Regions from separate parts of the Nocardioides candidus genome, predicted to be linked through region 2. Evidence: riboswitches for the same ligand, from Rfam matches in the RefSeq annotation. Region 2 holds a riboswitch; the other holds the start of a gene.
The links. Region 2 has a riboswitch for thiamine pyrophosphate ahead of thiE (thiamine phosphate synthase). Riboswitches for the same ligand answer to the same signal wherever they lie in the genome.
Positions count from the first base shown of each region.

Region 1: it holds a riboswitch for thiamine pyrophosphate, as region 2 does, so the genes downstream of both, ACAX67_RS03410 (thiamine ABC transporter substrate-binding protein) here and thiE (thiamine phosphate synthase) in region 2, are expected to answer to the same signal.

Region 1 is NZ_JBGGWC010000001.1:691,660-699,970, forward strand. Features, by position in the region: gene ACAX67_RS03390 (oxidoreductase) at 1-994, shown strand, start outside; gene ACAX67_RS03395 (NAD(P)H-dependent amine dehydrogenase family protein) at 1,273-2,370, shown strand; gene ACAX67_RS03400 (SDR family oxidoreductase) at 2,367-3,206, shown strand; gene ACAX67_RS03405 (MBL fold metallo-hydrolase) at 3,216-4,289, shown strand; TPP riboswitch at 4,296-4,402, shown strand; gene ACAX67_RS03410 (thiamine ABC transporter substrate-binding protein) at 4,396-5,454, shown strand; gene ACAX67_RS03415 (ABC transporter permease) at 5,430-7,136, shown strand; gene ACAX67_RS03420 (ABC transporter ATP-binding protein) at 7,136-8,155, shown strand; gene ACAX67_RS03425 (phosphatase PAP2 family protein) at 8,181-8,311, shown strand, end outside.
Region 2 is NZ_JBGGWC010000002.1:638,255-646,565, reverse strand. Features, by position in the region: gene ACAX67_RS12805 (DUF559 domain-containing protein) at 1-174, shown strand, start outside; gene ACAX67_RS12800 (FumA C-terminus/TtdB family hydratase beta subunit) at 225-1,910, opposite strand; gene ACAX67_RS12795 (NAD(P)-binding domain-containing protein) at 1,976-3,049, shown strand; TPP riboswitch at 3,068-3,179, shown strand; gene thiE (thiamine phosphate synthase) at 3,177-3,785, shown strand; gene ACAX67_RS12785 (FAD-dependent oxidoreductase) at 3,787-4,743, shown strand; gene thiS (sulfur carrier protein ThiS) at 4,740-4,940, shown strand; gene ACAX67_RS12775 (thiazole synthase) at 4,937-5,701, shown strand; gene ACAX67_RS12770 (thiamine phosphate synthase) at 5,698-6,252, shown strand; gene ACAX67_RS12765 (hydroxymethylpyrimidine/phosphomethylpyrimidine kinase) at 6,249-6,941, shown strand; gene thiC (phosphomethylpyrimidine synthase ThiC) at 6,938-8,311, shown strand, end outside.

The DNA of each region.
Region 1 (8,311 bases), on a different contig from region 2:
CACGCACGCCGAGCAGATCGTGGTCGGGCCCGGGACGCTCGCCGGGCTGCAGCGGCTGACCGACGCCGTGCACCAGGAGGGCGCCGGGATCGCCGCCCAGGTCGGGCACGCTGGTCCCGTCGCCAACGGCCGGTCCAACGGCGTGCACGCGATCGCGGCCAGCCGGATGCCGAGCCCGCTCTCGATGCAGATGATCAGGGCTGCGACCGAGCAGGACCTGTCGCGCGTCACGAGGGCGTACGTCGATGCCGCGCGCGTCCTCGTGCAGGCAGGCTTCGACGTCCTCGAGCTGCACATGGCGCACAGCTACCTCCTCTCCTCCTTCCTCGCGCCGGGCCTCAACCGCCGCAAGGACCGCTGGGGCGGGCCCCTCGAGCGACGGGCCCGGCTCGCGCGGCAGGTGGCGCGCGCCGTACGCGACGAGGTCGGCGACGCTGTCGCCGTGACCGCCAAGGTCTCCGTCTCCGACGGCTTCCGCGGCGGCGTCACGACCGACGAGGGCGTGGCGTTCGCGCAGCTGCTGGAGGCCGACGGGCACCTCGACGCGCTGCAGCTGTCGGGCGGCTCGTCGCTGATGAACCCGATGTACCTCTTCCGCGGCGAGACGCCGGTCGCCGAGTTCGCCGCCGCGATGCCGGCGATCGTGCGCTTCGGCATGAGGACGCCGATGGGCAGGAGCTTCCTGAAGCGCTACGAGTTCGAGGAGGCCTACTTCAAGGAGAAGGCGCTCCGCTTCCGGCAGGAGCTGTCGATGCCGCTGATGCTGCTCGGCGGCATCAACCGGCTCGACACGATGGAGCAGGCGATGGCCGACGGCTTCGACTTCGTCGCCATGGGCCGTGCGGTGCTCCGCGAGCCCGACCTGGTCGACCGGCTGCAGGCGGGCACCGCCCGCGAAGGCATCTGCATCCACTGCAACCGGTGCATGCCGACCATCTACTCCGGCACCCGTTGCGTCGAGTGGGCGCCGGCCGAGGTCATCCCGACCGCCTGAGAGCCCGCGCGCCCCGCCCATCCCGCGCACCCCGTGCCCCCGCGCTCACGGCGGCCCGCGCCGGGAGCGGCCCGCGTGAGGAGCGGCCCGCGCCGGGGGTAACTCAGTGTTGCGTTCGCTCCCTCGGAGGTGCGTCCGCTCCCTCGGTGCTGCGACCGGTCACAGCACCGAGGGAGCGGTTCGAACGCGCCGGGAGCGGACCGAACACTGAGTTACCCCCACCCCCCGGGTCCGCCCGAACCTTCCCCAGAAACTAGAACATGTTCTAGTGTGAGCGCATGTCGCAAGCCATCCCGCAGAAGCCGCTCCGCGTCGTCGTCTGGTCCACCGGCACCATCGGCCGCCACGCGATCGCCGGTGTCGACGCCCATCCCGACCTCGAGCTCGTCGGTGTGTGGACGTCGACGGAGGCCAAGAGCGGGGTGGACGCCGGCGAGCTGGCCGAGCTCGGGCGGGAGCTGGGCGTCGCCGCGACGACCGACCGCGACGAGCTCGTCGCGCTCCGCCCGGACTGCGTCATCCACGCGGCGATGACCGACGACCGGGTCTTCGAGTCGATCGACGACCTGACCGGCCTCATCCGCGACGGCGTCAACGTCGTGTCGAGCGGGCCGGTCATCCTCCTGGCCCGCGACGGGACCCTGCCGCCGGAGATGATCGACGGCATCGACGAGGCCGGCCGTCAGGGCGACGCCAGCCTGCACGTCAACGGGATCGACCCGGGCTTCGCCAACGACGTGATGCCGCTGGTGCTGTCCAGCCTCAGCCAGCGCATCGACCACGTGAAGGTCAGCGAGATCGCCGACTACTCCACCTACTACCAGCCGGTCGTGATGCGTGACATCTTCGGCTTCGGACAGCCGATGGACACCCGGCCGATGCTCTGGGAGCCCGGCATCCTCAGCACCGCCTGGGGCCCGGTCGTCCGGCTGATCGCGGCCGGGCTCGACGTCACGCTCGACGAGCCGCTCGTCGAGGAGGTCGAGCGCCGGCCTGCGCCGCGCACGGTCAAGACCTACTCGGTCGACGTCGAGGAGGGCACGATGGGCTCGGTGCGCTTCCGAGTGATCGGCACGGTCGACGGCGTCCCGCGCATCACGCTGGAGCACGTCACGCGCACCGACGCGTCCGCCGAGCCCGACTGGCCGACCCCGTTGGAGGGCGACGGCTGCTACCGCGTCGAGATCACGGGCGAGCCCCAGATGAAGCTGGAGTTCAGCCACCACGGTGAGCACGGCGACCACAACGTCTCCGGGATGATCGTCACCGCCCAGCGACTGGTCAACGCGGTGCCGGCCGTCGTCGCCGCGAAGCCGGGGCTGATCACCGCGCTGGACCTCCCGCTCGTCACCGGCCGGGGCCTGGTGGCTCGATGAGCATCCTCGACCGCTTCACCCTCACCGACCACGTGGCCGTCGTGACCGGCGCCGGTCGCGGCATCGGCGCCGCGACCGCCATCGCCCTCGCCGAGGCGGGCGCCGACGTCGTCATCTCCTCACGCACCGCCGACCAGCTGGAGCAGGTCGCCGAGCGGATCCGCGCGGCCGGGCGGCGGGCCGTCGTCGTACCGGCGAACCTCGCGCACACCGAGGCGGTGGCCGGCCTGGCGCAGGCGGCGTACGACGAGCTCGGCCGGCTCGACGTCGTCGTCAACAACGTCGGCGGGACCATCCCCAACGCCTTCCTCGACACCGACGTCGCCTACCTGGAGGAGGCGTTCCACTTCAACGTCGCCACGGCGCACGCCCTCACCCGCGCCGCCGTCCCGCTGATGCTGGCCTCCGCCGGCGAGCCCGAGGAGCAGCGCCAGAAGTCGGTCGTGAGCATCAGCTCCGCGATGGGCCGGCTGACCGGCCGCGGCTACCTCGCCTACGGCACCGCCAAGGCCGCGCTCGCGCACTGGTCGAAGCTGGCCGCCTCCGACCTCGCCCCGCGGATCCGCGTCAACGGCATCTACGTCGGCTCGGTCATGACGAGCGCCCTGGAGTTCGTCGCCGGGGTGCCGGAGATCAAGCAGCAGATGGAGGAGACCACACCGCTCGGCAGCATCGGCGAGGCCGAGGACATCGCGGCCGCGGTCGTCTACCTGTCCTCGCGCGCCGGCAAGTACGTCACCGGCAAGATGCTCGAGGTCGACGGCGGCATCCAGGCACCCAACCTCGACCTCAACCTGCCCGACCTCGCCCCGAGCGCCGCTGACGCACCTCAGTAGGGTGCCCAGATGACCTCAGGAGTCAGCACCGGCGCGGCCATCTCGCCCGACTCGGGCGAGCACTGGGCCCAGGAGGGCGCGTGGGAGGTGGCGCCGGGGATCCACCGGATCCCGCTGCCCCTGCCGATGGACGGCCTCAAGGCGATCAACGTGTACGTCGTCGCGTCCGACGACGGCCTCACCCTGATCGACGGCGGGTGGGCCATCCCGGTGGCGCGCGAGCTGCTCGACAAGTGCCTGCGGTCGATCGGGTCCGGCTTCGGTGACATCCGACGGTTCCTGGTGACCCACATCCACCGCGACCACTACACGCTGGCGACCGTCCTCGGCCACGAGTACGGCGCCGACGTCGCCCTCGGACTCCCCGAGAAGCCCGGTCTCGACCTCCTGCACGCGGCCGGGCGGGGCGACCTCGAGGGCGGCAACCCGTTCTCCGCCGTGCTGCGGTCGGCCGGCGCCGGGTCGGTGGCGGACGCCTGGGACCTCGGCCGGCGCACCGAGGACCTGCCCGACCCCGTCGACTGGGCCTACCCGGACATCTGGATCGAGGGCGACACGACGTTCGACATCGGCACGCGGTCGCTCGATGCCGTGCACACCCCGGGTCACACGCCGGGCCACTACGTCTACGCCGACCGGGCCGACGGGCTGCTCTTCGCGGGTGACCACGTGCTGCCGACGATCACTCCGTCGATCGGCTTCACGATCCCGCCGGAGCCAGACCCGCTCGGGCACTTCATGGCGTCGCTGGCGCGGGTCCGCGCCCTGCCCGACCTGCGGATCCTCCCCGCCCACGGACCGGTGGCACCGTCGTCGCACACCCGCGTCGACGAGCTGCTCGCCCACCACGAGCACCGGCTCGTGCAGTGCGCCGACTCGTTGCGCTCGCGCGGCGCCTCGACCGCGACCGTCGTCGCCGGCGACCTCGGCTGGACCCGCCACGAGCGCTCCTACGACGAGCTCGACCTCTTCAACAAGGGGATGGCCGCGATGGAGACGAAGGCGCACCTCGACCTGCTGGTCGTCCGCGGCGAGGCGACCGAGACGACCACCGACGACGGGATCGTCTACACGCTGGTCTAGCCTGGGTGCGAAAGACAGGGGAGCACCAGGTGGTGCTGAGAGTGCGGGTGACCCGCAGACCCTCCGAACCTGATCCGGTTAGCACCGGCGAAGGGAGTCCGCACCGATGCGCACCCGTCCTGCCGTCCTGCCCGCAGCGCTGGCGGCCCTGGCCCTCCTGGGCAGCAGCTGCTCGCTCTCGACCGAGGGCGACGACTCCGGCGACCACGCCTCCGGGGCGTGCGGAGAGGTCGTGCTCGTCACGCACGACTCCTTCGACCTGCCGAAGCGGCTGGTCTCCGCCTTCGAGAAGGAGTCGGGCTGCCGGCTCACCCACAGCGCGGCCGGCGACGGCGGCGAGCTGACCAGCAAGCTGACCGTGACCCAGGGCGACCCGATCGGCGACGTCGCCTTCGGGGTGGACAACACGTTCGCCGGGGCCGCCCTGTCCGAGGGCGTCTTCGCGCCGTACGACGCACCCCTGCCGGCCGGCGCCGAGCAGTACCGCCTCCCCGGCGACGACGACGGCGTGCTGACGCCGATCGACAACGCCAGCGTGTGCGTCAACATCGACGACGTCTGGTTCGACGACCACGGCATCGCGCCGCCGACCGGGCTGGACGACCTCACCGACCCGACCTACGCCGACCTCACGGTCACCGAGGGCGCGACGACCAGCTCCACCGGGCTGGCCTTCCTGCTCGCCACGATCGGTGAGTACGGCGACGGGTGGACCCGCTACTGGCAGGACCTGCTCGACAACGGCCTGAAGATCGACAAGGGCTGGGAGGACGCCTACTACGTCGACTTCAGCCAGTCCGGCGGCGACCGGCCGATCGTCGTCTCCTACGACACCTCCCCGGCCTACACCGTGAAGGACGGCAGGTCCTCGACGTCCGCGCTGCTCGACACCTGCTTCCGCCAGGTGGAGTACGCCGGCGTGCTCGACGGTGCCGCCAACCCCACCGGTGCCGAGAAGGTCGTCGACTGGCTGCTGAGCCCGGACGTGCAGGCGGCGCTGCCGACGAGCATGTACGTCTTCCCGGTCGCGGAGGGCACGCCCCTCCCCAAGGACTGGGCGTCGTTCGCGACCTCGCCGACCACGCCCATCGAGGTCTCGCCCGCCGACATCGCCGACCACCGCCGCGAGTGGCTGACGCAGTGGACGGACCTGACCTCGGGATGACCGGTCGCCCGGCGATGAGGCGCGTCCTCGGGCTCCTCGCGCTGGCCGCGGTGCCGACCGCGGTGCTGGCGGTGTTCTTCCTGCTGCCCGTCTCCGGGATGCTGCAGCGCGGGCTGTGGCCGGAGGGCTCGCTCGACCTCGGCGTGCTGGACGTGCTGGGCGAGGAGCGCACGCGCAAGGTCATCTGGTTCACGCTGTGGACGAGCGCGGTGTCGACGGTCGTCTCGGTCGTGATGGGCCTGCCTGCCGCCTACGTCCTGCACCGTCTGAGGATCCCGTTGCGCGGCGTGGTGCGGGCGGCGCTCCTCGTGCCCTTCGTGCTCCCGACGGTGGTCGTCGGCATCGCGATCCGCCAGCTGGTCGGTGAGTCCGGACCGCTCGGCTCCCTCGGGCTCGACGGCACGCCGGTCGCGATCCTGATGGGCCTGGTGTTCTTCAACGTCGCCGTCGTGATCCGCACGGTCGGCGCTGCGTGGGAGGCCCTGGACCGCCGCCCGGCCGAGGCTGCTGCCGCCCTCGGAGCCTCTCCGGGCCAGGTGCTGCGCACGGTGACCCTCCCGGCTCTGCGTCCGGCCATCGTGTCGTCCGCAGTGGTCGTCTTCCTCTTCTGCGCGACCGGCTTCGGCGTGGTCCTCATGCTCGGCGGCACCCGCTACTCCTCTGTCGAGACGGAGATCTACCTCCTGACGACCGGCGCGATCACGGGTTCGGTGGAGTACCAGGCCGCCGCGGCCCTCTCGCTTCTCCAGATCGCGGCCGTCGTCGCGCTCCTCGCGGTCGCGGCACGGCTGCGGGCCGTGCCCGACCCGACCGTACGACGCACCCGTGCGACGGCTGCGCGGCCGACGAGGCGCGACCTGCCCGCCCTGCTGGCGACCGGGCTGGTCCTGCTCGCGATCGCCACTCCGATCGCGACCCTCGTCACCGGCTCGCTGCGGCGCGACGGGCGGTGGACGCTGGAGTTCTACCGTGCGCTGCAGGGCACGGGGGAGGACGCGGGCGGCGGGGGCATCGGCGGCGGGCTGCTGCGGGTCCCCATCACCGACGCGCTCGGCAACTCGCTGCGGATCGCGGTCGACGCCACGTGGATGTCGCTGCTGCTCGGCGTGCTCGTGTCCGTCGTCGTGACGCGGCGCGCCCACAGCCGGGCGGAGGCCTCCGTGCGCGGGGTCTTCGACGGTCTCTTCATGCTGCCGCTCGGGGTGTCCGCCGTGACCCTCGGCTTCGGCTTCCTCATCACCCTCGACGACCCTCCGCTCGACCTCCGCTCCAGCCCGCTGCTCGTGCCCATCGCCCAGGCTCTGGTTGCTCTCCCGCTCGTCGTGCGGGTGCTGGTGCCCGTCCTGCACGGGATCGACGACCGGCAGCGGCAGGCCGCCGCGTCGCTCGGCGCGGGGCCGGTGCGCTCGCTGCTGACGGTCGAGGTGCCGGTGCTGTGGCGCCCTCTGCTCGCCGCGGCGGGCTTCGCCTTCGCGGTCTCCCTCGGGGAGTTCGGCGCGACGTCGTTCGTCGTACGCGCGCAGGCGCCGACCCTGCCGGTCGTGATCTACCGGCTCATCGGCAGCCCAGGTGAGCTCAATTACGGCACCGCGATGGCCGCGTCGGTCGTGCTCGCGACGACGACTGCACTGGTGATCCTGGTCGTCGAGCGGCTCCGGGTGCCGGGAGTGGGGGTGCTCTGATGCTGTCGCTGGAGGGCGTCACGGTGGCGTTCGGCCGCCAGGTGGCCGTCGACGGGGTCGACCTCGACCTCGACGACGGGCACGTGCTCGCTGTGCTCGGTCCGTCGGGCAGCGGCAAGTCCTCGCTCCTCAGGGCGGTGGCCGGCCTGGAGCCCCTGCGGTCCGGCACGGTCCGGTGGGACGGCGCGGACCTCGCCGGCACGCCGACGCACAAGCGCGGCTTCGCCCTGATGTTCCAGGACGGTCAGCTCTTCGACCACCTCACCGTCGCGCGCAACGTGGGCTACCCGCTGCGGCTGCGCGGCGCAGGACGCACGGCCGTACGGCGGCGGGTGGCCGATCTGCTCGACCTCGTCGGCCTCGGGGGCTATGGCGACCGGCTGCCGCGCACCCTGTCGGGCGGCGAGCGCCAGCGGGTCGCCCTCGCCCGCTCGCTCGCCGCCGAGCCGCGGCTGCTGCTGCTCGACGAGCCGCTCTCCGCCCTCGACGCCGAGCTCCGGGTCCGGCTCGCGGCCGACCTGCGCCGGATCCTGCGCGAGTCGGCCACCACCGCGCTCCTGGTGACCCACGACCAGGAGGAGGCGTTCGCCGTGGCCGACCGGCTGGCGGTGATGCGCGAGGGCGCCGTGGTCCAGCAGGGCACGACCGCGGAGGTCTGGGCGCACCCCGCCGATCCGGCGACCGCGCTGTTCCTCGGCTACGCGCGGGTGCTCACGGGTGACGCCGCCGCCGCGGTGCTCGCCGCCGCCGGGCGTCCGGCCGCACCCGCCGTTGCCGTACGACGCTCCGCACTGGCCGCGCGCCGGGCCTCGACGTCGCCGGGGACCGCTGAGGGAGAGCCGGGCGGGCTCGCGGCGAGCGTGGTCGCCGTACGCGCGACGCCGGACGAGGTCCGCCTGGTCGTCGACGTCGAAGGCGTGGGCGAGGTGGATGCCGTGGGAGCACCCGGGTGGCTGCCTGCGCCCGGTGACGCGGTGACGTTGCGGGTCGACGCGGCCCGCCTCGCTGTGCTGCCGTGACAGGCGTGCCTTTAAACTCACCCGGGTGTATCGCCGTGCCTACTCCCTGTTGCTCGGCACGGCGGCCGTCATGGGCGCGTGTGCGGTGTACGTCTCGATCAAGTACGACCGGCCGCTGGCCGACCCTGAGGGCAGCTTCCTCGGGCCGTCGTACGT
Region 2 (8,311 bases):
GCCTGGGCGCAGCACCTCGTCGCGGACGCGCTGCGCCACAACACCGTCGCCCTCGACGGCGACACCGTGCTGCGGCTCCCGGTCCTCGGGCTGCGGCTGTGCCCGGACGCGTTCTTCCAGCAGATCGAGGACGCGTTGCGGCGCGCAGGCTGGGCACCCGGGTTGGCCGCGTGAGACGTCATACGTGCATCGACGTACAGGTCGACGGGCGTATGACGTCCGGGCTACTCCGCGGAGCGCACTCGGATGCCGCTGATGGGGACGGTGACGGCGCCGGAGGGATCGGTGAAGAAGTCGTTGCCCTTGTCGTCGACGACGATGAAGGCGGGGAAGTCCTCGACCTCGATCTTCCAGACGGCCTCCATGCCGAGCTCGGGATACTCCAGCACCTCGACCGACTTGATGCAGTCCTGGGCCAGCCGCGCGGCGGGGCCGCCGATGGAGCCGAGGTAGAAGCCGCCGTACTCGGCGCACGCCTCGGTGACCTGCTTGCTCCGGTTGCCCTTGGCGAGCATCACCATCGAGCCTCCCGCGGCCTGGAAGGACTTCACGTAGGAGTCCATCCGGCCGGCCGTGGTCGGGCCGAACGATCCGGACGCGAAGCCCTCGGGCGTCTTGGCAGGGCCGGCGTAGTAGACCGGGTGGTCCTTGAGGTACTGCGGCATGTCCTCGCCCGCGTCGAGGCGCTCCTGGATCTTGGCGTGCGCGATGTCGCGCGCGACGACGAGCGGGCCGGTCAGCGAGAGCCGGGTCTTGACCGGGTGCTGCGCGAGCGTCGCGAGGATGTCGCTCATCGGCTGGGTGAGGTCGATCTTCACGACCTCGCCGCCCTGGATGAGGTGCTGCTCCTCGGTGTCGGGGAGGTACTGCGCCGGGTCGGTCTCGAGCTGCTCGAGGAAGACGCCCTCGGCGGTGATCTTGCCGAGCGCCTGGCGGTCGGCGGAGCACGAGACGGCGATGGCGACCGGGCAGCTCGCGCCGTGGCGGGGCAGGCGCACCACGCGGACGTCGTGGCAGAAGTACTTGCCGCCGAACTGCGCGCCGATGCCGAAGGACTGGGTCAGCTTGAAGACCTCCTCCTCGAGCTCCTTGTCGCGGAACCCGTGGGCGCTCATGGAGCCTTCGGTGGGGAGGTTGTCGAGGTAGTGCGCGCTGGCGTACTTGGCGGTCTTGAGGGCGAACTCCGCGCTGGTGCCGCCGATCACGATCGCGAGGTGGTACGGCGGGCAGGCCGCTGTGCCGAGGGAGCGGATCTTCTCGTCGAGGAAGCTCAGCATCCGCTTCGGATTGAGGATCGCCTTGGTCTCCTGGAAGAGGAAGGACTTGTTGGCCGAGCCGCCGCCCTTGGCCATGAAGAGGAACTTGTACTCCGGTCCCTTCTCGCCCTGCGCGGTCGAGTAGAGCTCGATCTGCGCCGGCAGGTTGGTGCCGGTGTTCTTCTCCTCGTAGGTGGTCAGCGGTGCGAGCTGGCTGTAGCGGAGGTTGAGCCGGGTGTAGGCGTCGAACACGCCCCGGCTGATCGCCTCGGCGTCGTCGGCGCCGGTGAGCACGCCCTCGGACTTCTTGCCCATCACGATCGCGGTGCCGGTGTCCTGGCACATGGGCAGCACGCCGCCGGCCGAGATGTTGACGTTCTTGAGCAGGTCGAGAGCGACGAAGCGGTCGTTTCCGGACGCCTCCGGGTCGTCGATGATCTTGCGCAGCTGCGCCAGGTGCGCGGGCCGCAGGTAATGGCTGATGTCGTGCATCGCCTCGGCGGTGAGCCGCTGGATCGCCGCCGGGTCGACCTTCAGGAACGTCTGCCCGTCGGCCTCGAACGTCGAGACGCCCTCGGTGGTCACGAGGCGGTAAGGGGTGTCGTCCTTGCCGGTCGGGAGGAGGTCGGAGTAACGGAACTCTGCTTCAGCCACGGTCAGCGAGGATACGCGCGCCCGCGGGTCGGGCATACGCCGCGTCCGGCGTTGGTTGACGTGTCATGCACGTGTCCGACTCCCTCGTGATCGGCGCAGGGCAGGCCGGCCTGTCGGCGTCCTTCCACCTCCGTCGCCTCGGCATCGACCACGTCGTGCTCGACGCCGACGAGGGGCCGGGCGGCGCGTGGCAGCACCGCTGGGACTCGCTGTCGATGGACGACGTGCACGGCGTGGCCGACCTGCCCGACGGTCCCGCCCCCGGCCGCGGCGGCGACCGGGCCAACGTCGTGATCCCCGGCTGGTTCGGCGCCTACGAGCGTGCGTTCGACCTGCCGGTCCTGCGGCCGGTCCGGGTCGACCGCGTCGAGAGCGCGGGCGACCTCCTCGTCGTCCGGGCGGACGCGCGCACCTGGACCACGCGCACCCTCGTCAACGCGACCGGCACCTGGACGCGGCCCTTCGTGCCGTCGTACCCGGGCGCGGAGACGTTCCTCGGCGAGCAGCTCCACACGGTCGACTACCCGGGCCCGGAGCACTTCGCGGGCAAGCGGGTCCTGGTCGTCGGCGGAGGCGCGTCGGCCGTGCAGTTCCTCGGCGAGCTCGCGCCGCTGACCGACGTGCTCTGGGTGACCCGCCGCCCGCCCGTGTGGCGCGAGGAGTGGGGCGAGCACGCGGGTCGTGACGCGATCACCCTGGTGCAGCAACGGGTCGCCGCCGGCCTGCCGCCCGCGAGCGTCGTCAGCGTGACCGGGCTGGGCCTGCGCCCGCAGGAGCAGGAGGCCGCGCGCCTCGGGGTGTACGACGCCCGGCGGCCGATGTTCGAGCGGATCGAGCCGGACGGGGTGCGCTGGGCCGATGGGTCGTTCGAACCCGTCGACGTGATCCTCTGGGCGACGGGCTTCCGCCCGGCCGTGACGCACCTGGCGCCGCTCCGCCTGCGGAGCCCGCTCGGCGGGATCGCGCTGGAGATGGTCGGCAAGGACGTGCAGACCGCGGTCACCTCCGTGGTCGACCCGCGTGTCCAGCTGGTCGGTTACGGACCGTCCGCGAGCACGATCGGCGGCAACCGCGCGGGACGGGCCGCGGCGCTCGCCGTACGGCGTCACCTCCGGGAGCGGTCGACGCTCTCCGCATGACCTGCGCTAGCGTGGAGGCACATCCACCACGGGAGTCCGCGGCAGCGGGCTGAGAGGGAGCTGGAGCCGCTCCGACCGTCGAACCTGATCCGGGTCATGCCGGCGCAGGAAGCGAAGGAGCAGTCCCATGCGTCGTGTCGTCGAGGTCCCGCGCCTCACCTGCCTGGTCTCCGACAAGGACGACCACTCGTTGCTGTCGGCGTTGGCGGAGGCCGGGGTCGACGGCTTCCAGGTGCGCGCCAAGGAGTACGGCGGCCGCGCCCTCCTCGCCCTGACCGAACGGGTGCTCGGGGCCGTCGCCGGCAGCGGCGCGCGCGTGATCGTCAACGACCGCCTCGACGTGGCGCTTGCATCGGGGGCGCACGGCGTGCACCTCGGCGCGACCGACCTGCCCGTCGCCGACGCGCGGCGGGTCGCACCCGACCTGATCGTGGGCGCGACCTGCCGGACGCGTGAAGCGGTCGTGCGCGCGGCGCTCGACGGCGCCGACTACGCCGGGATCGGGCCGGTCTTCGCGACGACGAGCAAGGCCGGCCTGCCCGCGCCGATCGGCCCGGCCGCGGTCGCCGCCGCGGCCGGCGTCCTGCCGCTGGTCGCCATCGGTGGCATCGATGCGGAGCGTGCGCCGCGGGTCCTCCTCGCGGGCGCGCACGGGGTCGCCGTCATCGGCGGGATCTGGCGACATCCGGACCCGGTCGCAGCAGCGAAGGAGCTGGCCGCGGCCCTCGGAGCCTGAGGTGCGCGCCAGGATCCTGGGCGCCGGGATCGTGGGCCTGGCGGTCGCCGCCGAGCTGCGGCGCCGCGGGCACGAGGTGACCGTGATCGACCCCGCGCCGGGGAGCGGTGCCTCCTTCGCCGCGGCGGGGATGCTCAGCCCGTCGGCCGAGCTGTGGCACGGCGAGGCGGCGCTGCTGGAGCTGGGACGGGAGTCCCTCGCGCTCTGGCCGGACCTCGCCGACGCCCTCGGCGTGCCCCTGCACGCCACCGGCACCCTGCTCGTCGGTCATGACGCCGGCGACCGCCAGCAGGTCGCCCGGCAGGTCGCGCTGCTCGAGCGGCACGGTGCCGCGGTCGAGTGGCGCGAGGAGGGTGTGGCGCTGCTCCCCGACGAGGCCAGCGTCGACGCGCGTGCCGTGGTGGCCGCGCTCCTGGACCGGGTGCCGGTCGTCCCGGCCGACCCCGGGGGCCACCACGACGTCACGGTCCTCGCGACGGGCGCGTGGCTGCCGCCGCCGTACTCCTCGATGGTGCGGGGTGTCCGCGGCGAGATCCTGCGGCTGCGCTCCGACGACCCGCCGCGGCGCACCGTGCGCGGCTGGGTCTACGGCGAACCGGTCTACCTGGTGCCGCGGCCGACGGGTGAGGTCGTCGTCGGCGCGACCAGCGAGGAGCACGACGCGGCGCCGGTCGTCACGGCGGGAGGGGTGGCGCGGCTGCTCGCGGCGGCCCGGCTGCTCTGGCCGGCGCTCGACCGCGCCGAGCTGGTCGAGGCGGTCGCCCGCGACCGGCCGGGGACGCCGGACAACCTGCCGCTCGTCGGACCGGTCGCCGACGGCGTCGTGCTCGCTGCCGGCCACTACCGCCACGGCGTCCTGCTCGCGCCGCTCACCGCACGGCTCGTGGCCGACCACCTCGAGACCGGCGCCGTCCGGGCGCCGCTCGACCCCCGCCGACTCCTGGAAGGAGCCCGATGAGCATCACCGTCAACGGCGAGACCGAGACCCACCGCGGGACGATCGCCGACCTGCTCGCCACCCGTCTCGCCGACCCGTGCCCGCGCGGCGTCGCCGTGGCCGTCGGCGGGGTGGTCGTCCCGCGCGCCGACTGGCCGCGGCGGCGGCTCGTGGAGGGCGACGTCGTCGAGGTCGTGACGGCGGTGCAAGGAGGATGACGCCGCTCACGATCGCCGGGCGCGCCCTCTCCTCGCGGCTCCTCCTGGGCACGGGCGGGCTGCCGAGCCTCGCGCTCCTGGAGCCGGTGCTCGCGGCGGCCGAGCCCGGGCTGGTCACCGTCTCGGTGCGCCGCACCTCGTCGACCCGTGACGGCGGCTTGCTCTCGGTGCTCCGGCGCTACGGCGTGCCGGTCCTGCCCAACACCGCCGGGTGTCTCTCCGCACGTGAGGCGGTGCTGACCGCCGAGCTGGCGCGCGAGGCGCTGGAGACCGACTGGGTCAAGCTCGAGGTGGTCGGCGACGAGGCGTCGTTGCTCCCCGACGCGGTCGGCCTGCTGGACGCGGCCGACCAGCTGGTCCGACGCGGGTTCACCGTGCTGCCCTACACCACCGACGACCCGGTGCTGGCCCGCCGGCTGGCGGACGTCGGCTGTGCGGCCGTCATGCCGCTCGGGTCGCCGATCGGGTCCGGGCTCGGGGTCCTCAACCCGCACGCCATCGAGACGGTCCGGGCCGCGGTCGCGGTGCCGGTCGTGCTCGACGCCGGCGTCGGCACCGCCAGCGACGCCGCGCTCGCGATGGAGCTGGGCTGCGACGCGGTCCTGGTCGCCACGGCGATCACCCGTGCCGACGACCCGGTGGCGATGGCCGGCGCCCTGCGGCTGGCGGTGGCTGCGGGCCACGCCGCCCGTGGGGCCGGCCGGATCCCGCGCCGTTCCACCGCCCGTGCCTCCTCCCCGATGTCCGGGCGGATCTCGTGACCCGCCTCGTGGTGGTGACCGACCGGGCCCAGCTGGCCCTCGGGCGAGGTCTGCTGCGGACCGTCCGCGAGTGTGTCGAAGCCGGGCTGGGGGCGGTCCTCGTGCGCGAGCACGACCTCCCGCCAGCGCGGCGGCACGCGCTGGTGGCGGCGCTGGCCGCGATCGAGGGCCTGACCGTGGTCTCGAGCCGTCTCGACGACCCCGCCGCGCACGGCGTCCACCTCGCGGCGCACCAGCCGGTGGTCGTCGGCCGGTTCGGGCGCTCCTGCCACAGCCGGGCCGAGGTCGCCCGCGCGGCGGAGGAGGGCGCGCGCTGGGCCACGCTGTCGCCGTACGCCCTCAGCGGGAGCAAGCCCGGCTACGGCCCACCCCTCCCGATCGAGGAGTACGCCGGCCTGCCCCTGCCGACCTACGCGCTCGGCGGCGTCACCGCTGCCAACGCAGCGGAGGCGGTCGGCGCCGGCGCCCGCGGGGTCGCCGTGATGGGTGAGGTCATGCGCGCGCCCGATCCGGCCGGCGTCGTGCGACGGCTCCTCGAGGTGCTCCGGTGACCCCGCCCGTGGTGCTCACCGTCGCCGCGACCGACTCCGGGGGCGGGGCAGGGATCGCCGCCGACCTGGCCACGTTCGCCGCGCTCGGCGTGCACGGCGCGTGCGTGGTCACGGCCGTGACCGCCCAGGACACCCGCGGCATCCGGGCGATCCACCCGGTGCCGGCGGAGGTGGTGGCGGCCCAGCTCGACGCGGTGCTCGACGACCTGCCGGTCGCGGTGGTCAAGACGGGGGTGCTGGCCACCCCCGCCGCGGTCGTGTGCCTGAGCACCCGCCTGAGGTCGTGCTCAGGCACACGACCCCTCCTCGTGGTGGACCCGGTGCTCCGCGCCTCCACCGGCGCCACCCTCGCCGGCCCGGCGATGATCGCCGCCTACGAGGAGCACCTGTTTCCGATCGCCGACGTGGTCACGCCCAACGAGGACGAGCTCGAGGCGCTCGGTCGCCCGGACCACCCCGGCCTGCTCGTCACCCGCGGCGGTGCCGTCGTGACCACCAACGACCACGGCACCGGCTGCACCTACAGCAGCGCCCTCGCGGCCCACCTCGCCCACGGTGCCGACCTCGGCACCGCAGCTGACGCGGCGGCGGCCTTCGTCGCCCAGCAGCTGCTCGTCAGCCAGGACTGGCAGCTCGGCCGTGGCCGAGGGCCCGTCGCCCACACCATCCCCGAAGGAGCACGCCCGTGACCGTCCACCCCGCCCACACCCGCATCGAGGTCGGCGACCTGCGCGTCCCGTTCACGCGGGTCGCGCTCACCAACGGTGAGACGTTCGACCGCTACTGCACCGAGGGCCCGGGCAGCGATCCCCAGCAGGGCCTCCCGCCGCTGCGGGCCCCGTGGATCGCGGGCCGCGCCGACACCGAGGAGTACGACGGCCGGGAGACCCGCCTCGTCGACAACGGCCGCGCGGCCGTCCGCCGCGGCGAGGCCCGCGGTGAGTGGCGCGGCGCGCAGCGCCCGCCCCGCCGGTCCACCGGGCGGGCGGTCACCCAGCTCGCCTACGCGCGCGCCGGCATCGTCACCGAGGAGATGCGCTACGTCGCCGCTCGCGAGTGCTGCGACGTGGAGCTGGTGCGCAGCGAGGTGGCCGCCGGGCGCGCGATCATCCCGGCCAACGTCAACCACCCGGAGTGCGAGCCGATGGTGATCGGCCGGCGCTTCCTGGTGAAGATCAACGCCAACATCGGCAACAGCGCCGTCACCTCCTCCATCGCCGAGGAGGTCGACAAGCTCACCCACGCGATCACCTGGGGCGCCGACACCGTCATGGACCTCAGCACCGGCGACGACATCCACACCACGCGCGAGTGGATCGTGCGCAACAGCCCGGTCCCGATCGGCACCGTTCCGATCTACCAGGCGCTCGAGAAGGTCGACGGCGAGGCCGACCGGCTCACCTGGGAGATCTTCCGTGACACCGTGATCGAGCAGTGCGAGCAGGGGGTCGACTACATGACGATCCATGCCGGCGTGCTCCTCGCGCACGTGCCGCTCACCGCGAACCGCGTCACGGGCATCGTCTCCCGTGGCGGCTCGATCATGGCCGGGTGGTGCCTCGCGCACCACGAGGAGAACTTCCTCTACACGCACTTCGACGACCTGTGCGCGATCTTCCGGCAGTACGACGTCAGCTTCTCCCTCGGCGACGGGCTCCGTCCGGGCAGCACCGCCGACGCCAACGACGCCGCGCAGCTCGCCGAGCTGCGCACCCTCGCCGAGCTGACCGGTCGCGCCTGGGATCACGACGTGCAGGTGATGGTCGAGGGGCCCGGCCACGTGCCGCTGCACCTGGTCGAGGAGAACGTCCGGCTCCAGCAGGACTGGTGCCACGGTGCGCCGTTCTACACGCTCGGCCCGCTCGCGACCGACGTCGCGCCCGGCTACGACCACATCACCAGCGCCATCGGTGCGGCGACGATCGCGATGCACGGCACCGCGATGCTCTGCTACGTCACGCCCAAGGAGCACCTCGGCCTGCCCGACCGCGACGACGTGAAGACGGGCGTGATCACCTACAAGCTCGCTGCCCACGCGGCCGACGTCGCCAAGGGCCAC